DNA from 3 places in the Oryzomicrobium sp. genome. Region 1 is predicted to be linked to each of the others. Evidence: predicted binding sites of a transcription regulator. Region 1 holds the regulator's gene; each other region holds the start of a gene.
What was found. Region 1 encodes sigma-54, which starts transcription at its own class of promoters, with help from an activator protein. Its sites were predicted from a motif close to TGGCACGCTTNCTGCTNA; they were not measured.
Positions count from the first base shown of each region.

Region 1 (3,991 bases):
GTTCGAAGACCCGCTTCTTGCTGGTCGCTTCCAGGTCTAGGACGACGTTTTCGAGAGGAAGGAGTTTGGCGATGAGCTCCATCGGACGATCCACGGAGACGTTGAACGGGCCAGCCTTGAATGCACGGTGCCACCGGTGTGGCGATGGGATTCGGAGCGGGCCGGGAGGAAATCGGGCCGGGGTCTCGGAGACTAAGGGCGAAACGTGGCCGGGAGGATACAGGATTTCCGGTCGTTGCGCTGACGGGGGCTGCGCCCCGGGCAGCGAGGGTCGAGGGGCCCGTGAGGGGAACAGTCGGCGGGCCCCCGCGGGGCCCGGCCGATCCGTTGGTTAGATCACTCGGCGACGGGGATGTTCTTCTCGTCCCGGTGGTGATCCTGGATTTTTTGCTTGTGCTTGATGACTTGGCGGTCCAGCTTGTCGATCAGGCTGTCGATGGCGGCGTACAGGTCGGAATCCTCGCTCTCGACGAAGATGTCCTTGCCGCGCACGTGGACGGTCACTTCGGCCTTTTGCTTCAGCTTCTCGACCGAGAGAATCACGCTTACGTCGATCACGTTGTCGAAGTGACGGATGACGCGGTCCAGTTTGCCGGTCACGTATTCACGGATCGCCGGAGTGACTTCCAGGTGATGCCCACTGATCTGCAGATTCATGGTTCTACTCCTTTAGAGGGACTTGCGGAGATTGGCAGCTGGAATGCCCATCCCCTCCCGGTATTTTGCTATCGTCCGGCGGGCGACGACAATGCCCTGCTGGCCGAGGATGTCAGCAATCTGGTTGTCCGAGAGAGGCTTCTTGGCGTTTTCCGAGCCCACCAGCTGCTTGATGAGGGCGCGGATGGCGGTGGCCGAACAGGCTCCGCCGGTATCGGTGGCCACGTGGCTGCCGAAAAAATACTTCAGTTCGAAGATACCCCGGGGTGAGGCCATGTACTTCTGGGTGGTCACCCGGGACACGGTGGATTCGTGCAGGTCGAGGATGTCGGCGATCTCGCGCAGCACCAGGGGGCGCATCGCCACCTCGCCGTGGTCGAAGAAGGCGCGCTGCCGGTCCACGATGGCCTGGGAGACGCGCAGGATGGTGTCAAAGCGCTGCTGCACGTTCTTGATCAGCCAGCGGGCCTCCTGCAACTGGCCGGACATGCCGCCGCTCTCGCCGCGGGTGCGGTGCTTTTGCAGCAGGTCGGCGTAGAGCCGGTTGACCCGCAGGCGAGGGAAGGCGTCTGGGTTGATGCTCGCTACCCACTGATTGCGCACCTTGCGCACGATCACGTCGGGGATGATGTAGCGGGTTTCCAGGGGCGCGTAGCGGGCTCCCGGGCGCGGGTCCAGGCCCATGATCATGGCCTGCACCGCCTTCAGCGTCTCGTCGTCGCAGCCGAGCTGGCGCTTGAGCCGGGTGAAGTCCCGGTTGGCGAGCAGGTCCAGGTGCTTTTCCGCCAGGGTCAGCGCCAGGTTGCGCACCGGGCCGGCGGGGCGGGCGCGCAGTTGCAGGGCCAGGCATTCCTGGGGACTGCGCGCGCCCACGCCGGTGGGGTCCAGGTTCTGCACGTGCTTGAGGGCGATCTCCAGTTCTTCCGGCTCGACCTCCAGCTCGTGGGGCAGGGCTTCGCCCAGTTCGTCCAGGGACTGGTCCAGGTAGCCGTCGTCGTCCAGGGCTTCGACGATGAAGCTGGCCAGGCTGCGGTCCCGGTCCGACAGGGAGGTCAGGCCCAACTGCCAGTTTAGGTGGTCCTTCAGACTGGTGACGGCGGCCTGGATGTCCTGGCCGTCGCCCTCGTCGTCCCCGTCGTTGTCGCGGCTGCCGCTGGGAAAGCTGCCCTCGGCGAACCAGCCGTCGTCCACGCCGGCGTCGCCACCCTCGGCGGTGTAGTCGCTGCCTTCACCGGATTCACTGGACTCGCCGTTCTCCCCGGATTCGCCCCGTTCCGCCTGGGCGTTGCCGTCGGCCGCCTGCTCGCCGCTGCTCAAGGCGTCGGCAAAGCCCGGCTCGGCGGGGCGGGCGGCGGGTTCGAAATCGTCCTCCCGCTCCAGCAGGGGGTTTTCCAGCAGGTATTGCTCGATTTCCTGGTTGAGCTCGAGGGTCGACAGCTGCAGCAGCTTGATCGACTGCTGCAACTGGGGCGTGAGCGCCAGGTGCTGCGAGAGCTTGAGCTGGAGGCTGGGTTTCATCGGCAGCGGCAACCGGCTGCTGCCTCATGGGGCGGCGCGGCGGCGGGGCGGTGGAGCATGGGCATGGAGCGGGTCGCGGTCACAGGCGGAAATGCTCGCCCAGGTAAACCTTGCGCACGTCGTCGTTGTGCACGATCTCGTCCGGGCGACCGGCGGCCAGCACGCGGCCCTCGTTGATGATGTAGGCCCGGTCGCAGATACCCAGGGTTTCGCGCACGTTGTGGTCGGTGATCAGCACGCCGATGCCGCGGGCCTTGAGGAAGCGGATGATCTTCTGGATTTCCAGTACGGCGATCGGGTCCACCCCGGCGAAGGGCTCGTCGAGCAGCACGAAGCGTGGATTGGTGGCCAGGGCCCGGGCGATCTCGACCCGGCGCCGCTCGCCGCCGGACAGGGCCACCGCCAGGGTGCCGCGCAGGTGGCCGATGTGCAGCTCGTCGAGCAGGGATTCGAGGCGGTTCTTCACCTCGTCCTCGGGCAGGTTCTGCAGTTCGAGCACGGCCTGGATGTTCTCGGCCACGTTCAGCTTGCGGAACACCGACGCTTCTTGGGGCAGGTACGAAAGGCCTTGATGGGCACGCTGGTGGATCGGCTGGTGGGTCAGCCGGGCCTCGTCCAGGTAGACCTCGCCGCCGTCGGCGGCCACCAGGCCCACCACCATGTAGAAACAGGTGGTCTTGCCCGCGCCGTTGGGGCCGAGCAGGCCGACCACCTCGCCGCTGGCCACGTCGAACGACACGTCGTGGACCACGGTGCGCTTCTTGTAGCGCTTTTGCAGGTTGTGGGCAGATAGGCGGCTCTGGCTGGCCGGCGCCGGCTGGGCCGGGGCGGTGGAGGTGAGGGTGGCGGCGTTCATGCGGTCATTCGTCATCGAGGCCGCGCACGACGCGGCGGATGATCTCCATGGAAAAACCCCGCTGGGCGAGGAAACGCATCTGTTTGGCCCGTTCCGCCGCATCCGCGGCGGGGGTGCCGAATTTCTTCTGCCAGACCGACTTGGCCCGGGACGACTCGTCGTCGGCCTGGGCCAGGGCGGTGGCGATGGTGGCGTCGTCGACTCCGGCCGTCGCCAGCTCCTGGCGCAGCCGCTGGTTGCCGTAGCGGCCGGCGCGCACCGTCACGCGCATCTCGGCGTAGCGGTCGTCCGAGAGCAGCTTGCGGGCGGCCAGCTCGTCGAGCAGCCGGTCCAGTTCCTCGCGGCTTTCCGCGTGGGGCGCCAGCTTGCGCGCCAGTTCGGACCGGGAATGTTCGCGGCGGGCGAGTAGGGCGACGGCCCGTTCCCGCAGGGAGCGTTCGGTCGGCGCCATGCGCTCCCGGGGCCGGCCTTAGGCCTCGGCCGGGGCCGCCACGCCGGTGGGCAAGGCGACGCCGACGGCGGCGCGGATTTTGGCCTCGATCTCGGCCGCGGTTTCCGGACGCTGGCGCAGGTACTCGCGCACGTTGTCCTTGCCCTGGCCGATCTTCTCGCCGTTGTAGGCATACCAGGCGCCAGACTTCTCGACGATCTTGTGGGCCACGCCCATGTCGATGATCTCGCCTTCCCGGGAGATGCCCTCGCCGTAGAGGATGTCGAAGATGGCCTCGCGGAACGGGGGCGACACCTTGTTCTTCACCACCTTGACCTTGGTTTCGTTGCCGATCACCTCGTCGCCCTTCTTGATGCCGCCGATGCGGCGGATGTCGAGGCGCACCGAGGCGTAGAACTTGAGCGCGTTGCCGCCGGTGGTGGTTTCCGGGCTGCCGAACATCACGCCGATCTTCATGCGGATCTGGTTGATGAAGATCACCAGGGTGTTGGTCTTCTTGATGTTGGCGG
Region 1 covers NZ_DAISLS010000004.1:16,306-20,296, reverse strand. Annotated here, with positions in the region: gene ptsN (PTS IIA-like nitrogen regulatory protein PtsN) at 1-82, opposite strand, end outside; gene hpf (ribosome hibernation-promoting factor, HPF/YfiA family) at 337-657, opposite strand; gene V7Z98_RS04335 (RNA polymerase factor sigma-54) at 670-2,175, opposite strand; gene lptB (LPS export ABC transporter ATP-binding protein) at 2,255-3,031, opposite strand; gene recX (recombination regulator RecX) at 3,036-3,482, opposite strand; gene recA (recombinase RecA) at 3,501-3,991, opposite strand, start outside.

Region 2 (3,991 bases), 150 kb from region 1:
CCTGGAAGGCGATGTAGGCCATTTCAGGCACCACCACGCCCTTGCTGAAGGTCGCCGCCAGGCTGTCCGGCGTCACGCCCTTGAGGAACAGCTTGTCGAGGCTGCCGAAGAAGGCGTTGCCCTCGGTGAAGGCCAGAGAGTAGCCGTAGATCGTCCACAACAGGGTCACCAGGGCGAAGACCATGAACACCTGCATCAGCACGGAGAGCATGTTCTTCGAGCGCACCAGGCCGCCGTAGAAGAGCGCCAGGCCGGGGATGGACATCAGCATCACCAGCGCGGTGCTCATCAGCAGCCAGGTGGTATCGCCCTTGTTGGGCACCGGTGCCGGCGCAGCGGCCGCCGGTGCTTCCGCCGCCGCAGCGGCGGCAGGGGCGGTGGTTGGAGCAGGAGCCGCCGCGGCAGCGGGTGCCGCGGCGGGTGCAGAGGCCGCCGGAGCGGGAGAGGCCGGCTTGTCGTCGGCAAAGGCCGGGGAGGCGAACGCCACCGTTCCGACCAGAGCCAGGGCGAGGCCGAGGCGTGCAAAGAGCCGTTTCATCGTGGAACTCCCTTTAGAGGGCGTCCTCACCGGTTTCGCCGGTGCGGATGCGGATGACTTGTTCGAGCGGGAAGACGAAGATCTTCCCGTCGCCGATCTTGCCGGTGCAGGCCGACTTCTCGATGGCTTCCACCACCTGGTCGAGGATCTCGTCGCGCACGGCGGCTTCGATCTTCACTTTGGGGAGGAAGTCGACCACGTATTCGGCGCCCCGGTACAGCTCGGTGTGCCCTTTTTGCCGGCCGAAACCCTTGACCTCGGTCACGGTGATGCCCTGCACGCCGACGGCGGCGAGGGCTTCCCGGACTTCGTCAAGCTTGAACGGCTTGATGATGGCGGTAACCAGTTTCATGGTGTGCCTCTGCGGTGAAGTTAGAACGTGCGGGAAACCGACAGCACGGCGGTGGCCTTGCCGCCATCGTGCTTGCTGGTGCTGGCGTTGCCGTCGGTATCGACGGTCTTGGCCAGGCAGTAGGGATTCACACCGGTGCTGTTGCAGCTGCCCTTGGCGTTGGTATCCACGTAGGCGAGGCCCACCACCCAGCCGCTGAAGTCCTTGGTGACGCCGACCTTCCAGTCGGTGTAGTCGCCGTTGTTCACGTTCCGGTAGAACAGCTGGCCGACGTGGGCATTAAGGCCCCAGCCGTTGCCCAGGTCGTAGTTGGCCGACAGGTCCAGGTAGGAAGTGCCGGCGGTGCTGCGGCCGGTGGCGTTGCCAGACGAGTCGATGCCCTTGGTGGCGAAGTAATCGTCGATGGCGTAGGAGTACTTCAGGCTGAGGAACTTCCACGAACCGCCCACATACAGTTCCTTGTTGGTGACGGTGTCGCCGCCGGTCTTGCCGACCAGGGGACCCTTGGCGGAACCGGGGTAGTAGTAGAGGATCGCGCCCACATCCACGCCGAAGTCACCGAAGGCCTGCTTCCAGCCGCCATAGAGGTCCATCTCCAGGTTGCCGCCGGGGTAGCCGGCGCCGGAGGTGACGTTGGAGTTCCAGTTGCCCACGTAGAAGCCGCTGGAGTGGGAGTAGTCGAAGCCGCCTTGCAGCGCGGGATGACCGTTGGTCTGGTCGATGCCGCGGAACCGGTAGCTGGAGAACAGGCCCACGTTGGCGGTCAGGGTATGGGGGCTGGCCGGGTCGGCAGCGGGGGCTGCGGCATCGCCAGCGGACTGGGCGAAGGCCGGCAGGGCGCCCAGGCCCAGGGAGGCGACGGCAACGGTGAGAAGGGTTTTGCGCATGTTGGACTCCTTTGTCTCAGCAAGTGAAAAAACTACAACGCGGTATGAGCACGCTCTGTGCCAGTTTGGAAAGTGCCTAAAAATCAAACGGATGCTGCGTTGGCTTGTATGCTGGAAGACGAATCCGCACCGCTGCGGCGCGAACATCATGGCATACGCACCATGACGGTGCGAAGCTCTGTTGCGGGGTGAATAACGCTCTGCCGGCTCTGGTACAGAGGCTCTCCACCGCCGCGGCAAGGCCCCGGCCGGCAGCCCGTTCGACGTTGGCAGCCCTCCCGGGCGGGCCGGGAAGGCGGGCAGAGCATCCCCCGGGCGGAATAAAAATGGACTCAAGAGAAAGGACGGGCACGTAAAAACCGCGTCATGGCGTCGCCGCCCCGAAATTGGCCGCCAAGGCTTGCCGGCGGGCGGAAACGGCCCCCTGTGCTACACTCAAAAACAGTGCCGCAATGCTTCTTTTAAGGATGTTGTCATGATAGACCCGAAGGCTTTCGAAGAGTTCTCCAACCGCATGAGCGCCATGTTCGCCGCCTCCCCCGCGGCCGACATCGAAAAGAACGTGCGCAGCCTGATGAGCGGCTTCTTCAGCAAGCTCGACCTGGTCAGCCGCGAGGAATTCGACATCCAGAGCCAGGTGCTCGCCCGCACCCGGGAAAAGCTCGACGCCCTGGAAGTCCGGGTCGCCGAACTGGAAAAGCAGCTCGGCGCCAAGGGCTGACCCCGCCATGGCCGGCGCGCTCCGGGAGCAACGGCGGGCTACTGGGCGCGCCCTGTCTGGGGTGCTGTTGGCCGCGCTGACCCTGGCCATCGGCCCCGCCACGGCGGCGCCGGAGCATTTCACCATCGACCCGGCCCACACCTTTCCCCAGTTCGAAGTCAGCCACCTGGGCTTTTCCCTGCAACGGGGGCGGTTCGACCGGACCCGGGGCACCTTGGTCCTGGACCGGGAGGCCGGGCGGGGCGAGGTGGACGTGACCATCGAGGCGGCCAGCGTCGATACCGGGCTGGACGCCCTGGAAAAGGCCCTGCGCGGCGATTCCTTCTTCGCCGTGGAGCGCTACCCCACCCTGACCTTCCGTAGCCGTCAGATGTATTTCCGCGACGGCCGCCCGGTAGGGCTGGACGGGGAGCTGACCCTGTGCGGCGTGACCCGGCCCGTGTCCCTGGTGATCGACCACTTCGCCTGCGGCACCCAGCCCCTCACCCGCCAGGCGGTGTGCGGCGCCAATGCCCGGGGCAGCCTGCGCCGTTCCGAGTTCGGCATGGCCGCCTACCTGCCCTTCGTCGGCGACGAAGTGGCGATCGCCATCCAGATCGAAGCCATCCGCGACCCGGTGCCATGACCCTGGCCCTCGTCCACAGCCGCGCCCTGGCCGGCGTGGCCGCCCCGCCGGTGACGGTGGAGGTGCACGTGGCCAACGGGCTGCCGGCCTTCTCCCTGGTCGGCCTGCCCGAGGCCGAGGTGCGGGAATCCCGGGAGCGGGTGCGGGCGGCCCTGCTCACCAGCGGCTACGACTTCCCGGCCCGGCGCATCACCGTCAATCTGGCCCCGGCCGACCTGCCCAAGGATTCGGGCCGCTTCGACCTGCCCATCGCCGTCGGCCTGCTGGCCGCCTCCGGCCAGTTGCCCACCAAGGGATTGGACCAGGTGGAACTGGCGGGGGAGTTGTCCCTGTCCGGCGAACTGCGCCCGGTGCGCGGCGGCCTGTCCATGGCCCTGGCGGCCCGGGACGCGGGGCGCGCCCTGGTGCTGCCCGCCGCTTCCGCCGCCGAGGGCGTGCTGGCCCCGGGCAGCGCCGTGCTCGCCGCCGGCACCCTGGCGGCGGTGTGCGCCCACCTGACCGGCCAGGCGAGCCTGGCGCCCCCGGCGGTGGCCCCGGCGCCGCTGCCTGCTTATCCAGACCTGGCCGACGTGAAAGGCCAGGCGGCCGCCCGCCGCGCCCTGGAAATCGCCGCCGCCGGCGCTCATGCCCTGTTGCTGGTGGGGCCGCCGGGCACCGGCAAGTCCATGCTTGCCGCCCGGCTGCAAGGCATCCTGCCGCCCCTGGATGAGGACGAGGCCCTGGAATCGGCGGCCCTGCTGTCCGCCGCCGGCCTGTTCGACCCGGCCGTCTTCGGCCGTCGCGTGCAACGTTCGCCGCACCATTCCGCATCGGCCCCGGCCCTGGTGGGGGGCGGCAACGACGCGCGCCCCGGCGAAATCTCCCTGGC
Region 2 covers NZ_DAISLS010000004.1:163,266-167,256, forward strand. Annotated here, with positions in the region: gene V7Z98_RS04970 (ammonium transporter) at 1-538, opposite strand, end outside; gene glnK (P-II family nitrogen regulator) at 552-890, opposite strand; gene V7Z98_RS04980 (TorF family putative porin) at 911-1,777, opposite strand; gene V7Z98_RS04985 (accessory factor UbiK family protein) at 2,253-2,498, shown strand; gene V7Z98_RS04990 (YceI family protein) at 2,506-3,123, shown strand; gene V7Z98_RS04995 (YifB family Mg chelatase-like AAA ATPase) at 3,120-3,991, shown strand, end outside.
Region 2: V7Z98_RS04980 (TorF family putative porin) is a predicted target of sigma-54. The motif match lies at 1,823-1,840, and genes of this name have one in related genera.

Region 3 (3,991 bases), on a different contig from region 1:
CGCCGCTGGCCCCCTGCAGACGTTGGGAGATCAACTGGCCGTTGAGCCCATTCAATTCCTGGGCCTGGTGGGCGAGGGATTGCAGGCGTTCCCAGGCGGCGCGCATCTCCGCGGTACCGTGAGCTTCCAGGTAACCGTGGAAACCGGCGCGGTCATTGGTGAAGCCGGCGACCTGGAGCAGGTAGCGGCGTTCATCGGCGATGCGGTTGAGTTGCTGGACCAGGGGGGTCTTGGCGGCCACCAGGGCGTCCAGACTGTCGACCTGGCCGGCGGTGAGGGCGGCCTGCTCCTGTTGCAGCAAGGTGACGAACTGGCCGATGGCCGACTCCTCCTGACTCAGCAGGGTAGCGAATTCACCTGGTGTGGCGGCTGCGGGAGGCGTGGCAGTAGCCATTCGGACTGATCAGGCCTGACGGCCGGCCCGTTCCGGGCTGCCCTGGACCAGTTCCCGCGCGGTGGCGAGCAGGCGATCAGCAATGGCGCCGGAATTGATGGAGAAGCGGCCTTCGCTGATGGCCTGGCGGATGGCGGCCACCCGGCCGGCGTCGAAGGGGCTGTCGCTGCTGGCGGCCTCTTCACTGCGGGACAGGCTGACGCGCACATCCTCGCCGGACGGCGCTTCCTCGGTACGGGTTTGCTGCCGGACGCGCGCGTCGCCGGCAGCGTAGCTGCCGGTGGTACTGGCCGGTGGGGTGGCAGAGGGTGAGATTTTCACGATGGGCCTCTGAAATAGTTTCCTAGCAAATCCTTCTATCGGCACAACGGCGAGAAACTTGAGGCCCTTTGTTATGCCGTTTTGCAAATCGCATTGCCGGGCCCGGGCATCAAGCAGATGCATCCGCTTGAATTGTAGCCGATTTCACCCACAGCGGGCGGGAACGGGGCGTTAAAAGCTGACTTCGACGATCCCGCCGGCACGGGCGGTGCCGCTGACGGTCTGGCCATTGGCTGTGCGCACCTGGGCGGGTTGGCCTTCTGCTGCGTTCGACAGGGCGGTGCCCTCGGCGCTCACCGAGAAGCCGGCCCCCTGGGACACCAGCTTGACTGGTTGGCCCTGGCGCACCACCAGCGGTGCGATCAACTGGTCGGCCCGGATCGGCTGGCCGGCGGCGATGGCGTTGCGCAGGCTTTTGCCCACTAGTTGCCCGGTATCGGTGACTACCCCGGCCGGCAGGGTGGCCAGGTCGCCGCTGGCCAGGGCCACGTCGGCGGCCTGGAGGGGCTGGTTGGGGGCCAGGGGGCGGGCCGATACCAGGTAATTGCCCATCACGCTGACGGTGACCGGCACGAACACGGTCCAGCCGGCCGGCGCGTTGCAGCGCACGCCCACGGTGGAGCGCCCCCACAGCCGGGCGCCGTTGGGCAGGAAAGCCTCGACGGCAGGGCAGGGGGTGAGCTGGGTACGCGGGTCCAGGGTGCCGATGCTGCTGCTGACCCGGCCGGGCAACCCCTGGGTCTGGGTTGCCAGGAAGCGGTCCACCGCGTTGTACACCACGGCCTCCACCCCGTTGCCCTGGGCATGTCCCGGCAGGGATGCCAGGGTTAACAGGAAGACGAGCAGCGGGGCGAGCAGACGAGGCATGGGATCGGCATCGGAGTGGCGGGGCAGGGCTATTGTGCCCCAGGGGCGGGCCCCCGGCAAAACTTGCCGGATGGCATGGATAGGAGCGGCGCCGGCGGCATCGCCCGGGCCGTGACCCCGGCCCTGCACGGCGTTTCCCGGGGCTGGCGGAGCAAGAAGGGAGTTGGCATGAAATCCGCTAAGGAAAAGCCAGTCTTCTCCAGCGAGGTTTCCCGTGGTGGCCAGCAAACTCGATCAGCTCATCAACGTCCAGCGCCAGGCGCTCGGCGTGCGCTCCCAGCGCCAGCAGATCCTGGCGGCCAACATCGCCAACGCGGACACCCCCAACTACAAGGCCCGTGACATCGATTTCCAGTCGGTGTTCGCCGATGCGGTGGCCGGCAAGAGCCAGGATAGCGGCGTCGATCTGGCCCGCACCAACACTCGCCACCTGTCCGGCACCGGCAGCCCGTCGCCCTTCCCGGTGCTCTACCGCCGCGACGTGCAGTCGAGCGTGGACGGCAACACGGTGGACATGGACACCGAACGGGCCTCCTTCACCGACAACGCCCTGCACTACGAAGCTGCCGTGACCTTCATCTCCGGCCAGTTCCGCACCATGCAGTCGGCGATCCAGAGCAACAACGGCTGACCTTCGGCGCCCGCCAACGAACAGGAATAATCACCATGAGCATGTTGAGCGTCTTCAATATCGCCGGCAGCGCCTTGACCGCCCAGTCCATGCGCCTGAACACCGTGGCCAGCAACCTGGCCAACGCCGACTCCATGGTCTCGGCCAACGGCCAGCCCTACCGGGCCAAGCAGGTGGTGTTCGAAGCGGTGCCGATGGGCTCCACCCAGGCCTCCATGGGGGTCAAGGTGCAGCAGGTGGTGGAAAGCGCCGCCCCGGGCCGCCTGATCTACGACCCCCGCAGCCCGGCGGCCAACGCCGACGGCTACGTGACCATGCCCAACGTGGACGTGGTCGAGGAAATGACCAACATGATTTCCGCCTCCCGGTCCTACCAGACCAACGCGGAAGTCATGAATACCGCCAAGACTCTGCTGATGCGCACTCTCAATCTCGGCCAGTAAGCCGCGCATCCATACCCTGTTACGTAGGAGACCACCATGTCCACCGTCCAGTCCTCCACTGATCCCCTGGCTGCGTACAAAAGCGGCTCGTCGAGTTCGTCCGGGTCCAAGTCGTCCGGTTCCAGCACGACCGCTTCCGACATGCAGACCACGTTCCTCAAGCTGCTCACCACCCAGCTGCAGAACCAGGATCCGCTCAACCCCATGGACAACGCCCAGATGACGTCCCAGTTGGCTCAGATCAACACCGTCAGCGGCATCGAGAAGCTCAACACCACCATGGCGCAGATGATGTCGGCCTTCACGGATGCCCAGGGGGTGCAGAGCGCCGCCCTGCTCGGCAAGAACGTGCTGACCAGCGGCAACACCCTGGCGCTCGGCGAGAACGGTGGCCTGGCGGGGATCGAGCTGGGCAGCGCCGCCGACAAGGTGGTGGTCAACATCAAGGATTCCACCGGCCAGGTCGTGGCGACCGAGGAGCTGGGTGCCAACAGCGCCGGCAGCTTCGCCTTCATCTGGGACGGCAAGGGCGCCGACGGCACGGCGCTGCCCCAGGGCAGCTACACCTTCGACGTGACGGCCTCCAAGAGCGGCAGTGCCGTCAAGGCCACTGCGCTGCAACTTGGCACGGTAACTGCATTGGTTCGTACCAGTACCGGATTCAACCTGGATCTGGGCTCCCAGCAGGTGTCGTTCTCCGACGTCCGCCAGATTCTCTAAGCCCGCCGTCCATCCAGACCGGCAAAAAGCGCCGGCAGCCCGGTAAAAACGATCAGTCAGGAGTTAGAACATGGCATTCCAACAAGGCTTGAGTGGACTCGCCGCCTCGTCCAAGGCGCTGGATGTGATCGGCAACAACGTTGCCAACGCGAGCACGGTCGGCTTCAAGGCGGCAAACGCCCACTTCGCCGACGTCTATGCCAACGCCCTCAACGGGGGCGGCGCGATGCAGGTGGGCATCGGCACCTCGCTGGCGGCGGTGGTCCAGCAGTTCACCCAGGGCAACATCACCACCACCAACAACCCCCTGGACATCTCGATCAACGGCAACGGCTTCTTCCGCATGAGCCAGAACGGGGCCATCACCTACACCCGCAACGGCCAGTTCCACCTCGACAACAGCAACTACATCGTCAACGACCAGGGCTACAAACTGACCGGCTACCTGGCCGATGCCACCGGCAACATCGCCGCCACCACGCCCCAGGAAATCCAGATCAGCGCCACCGACCTGGCGCCGGTGGCCACCGGCGCCAGTACCGGCACCGGCTTCAAGGGCGTTCAGGCGGTGGTGAACCTGGATTCCCGCTCCCTCGTGCCGAGCACCGCCTGGGC
Region 3 covers NZ_DAISLS010000012.1:32,764-36,754, forward strand. Annotated here, with positions in the region: gene V7Z98_RS12740 (flagella synthesis protein FlgN) at 1-394, opposite strand, end outside; gene flgM (flagellar biosynthesis anti-sigma factor FlgM) at 404-715, opposite strand; gene flgA (flagellar basal body P-ring formation chaperone FlgA) at 887-1,582, opposite strand; gene flgB (flagellar basal body rod protein FlgB) at 1,797-2,213, shown strand; gene flgC (flagellar basal body rod protein FlgC) at 2,249-2,656, shown strand; gene V7Z98_RS12765 (flagellar hook assembly protein FlgD) at 2,693-3,376, shown strand; gene flgE (flagellar hook protein FlgE) at 3,447-3,991, shown strand, end outside.
Region 3: flgB (flagellar basal body rod protein FlgB) is a predicted target of sigma-54. The motif match lies at 1,747-1,764, and genes of this name have one in related genera.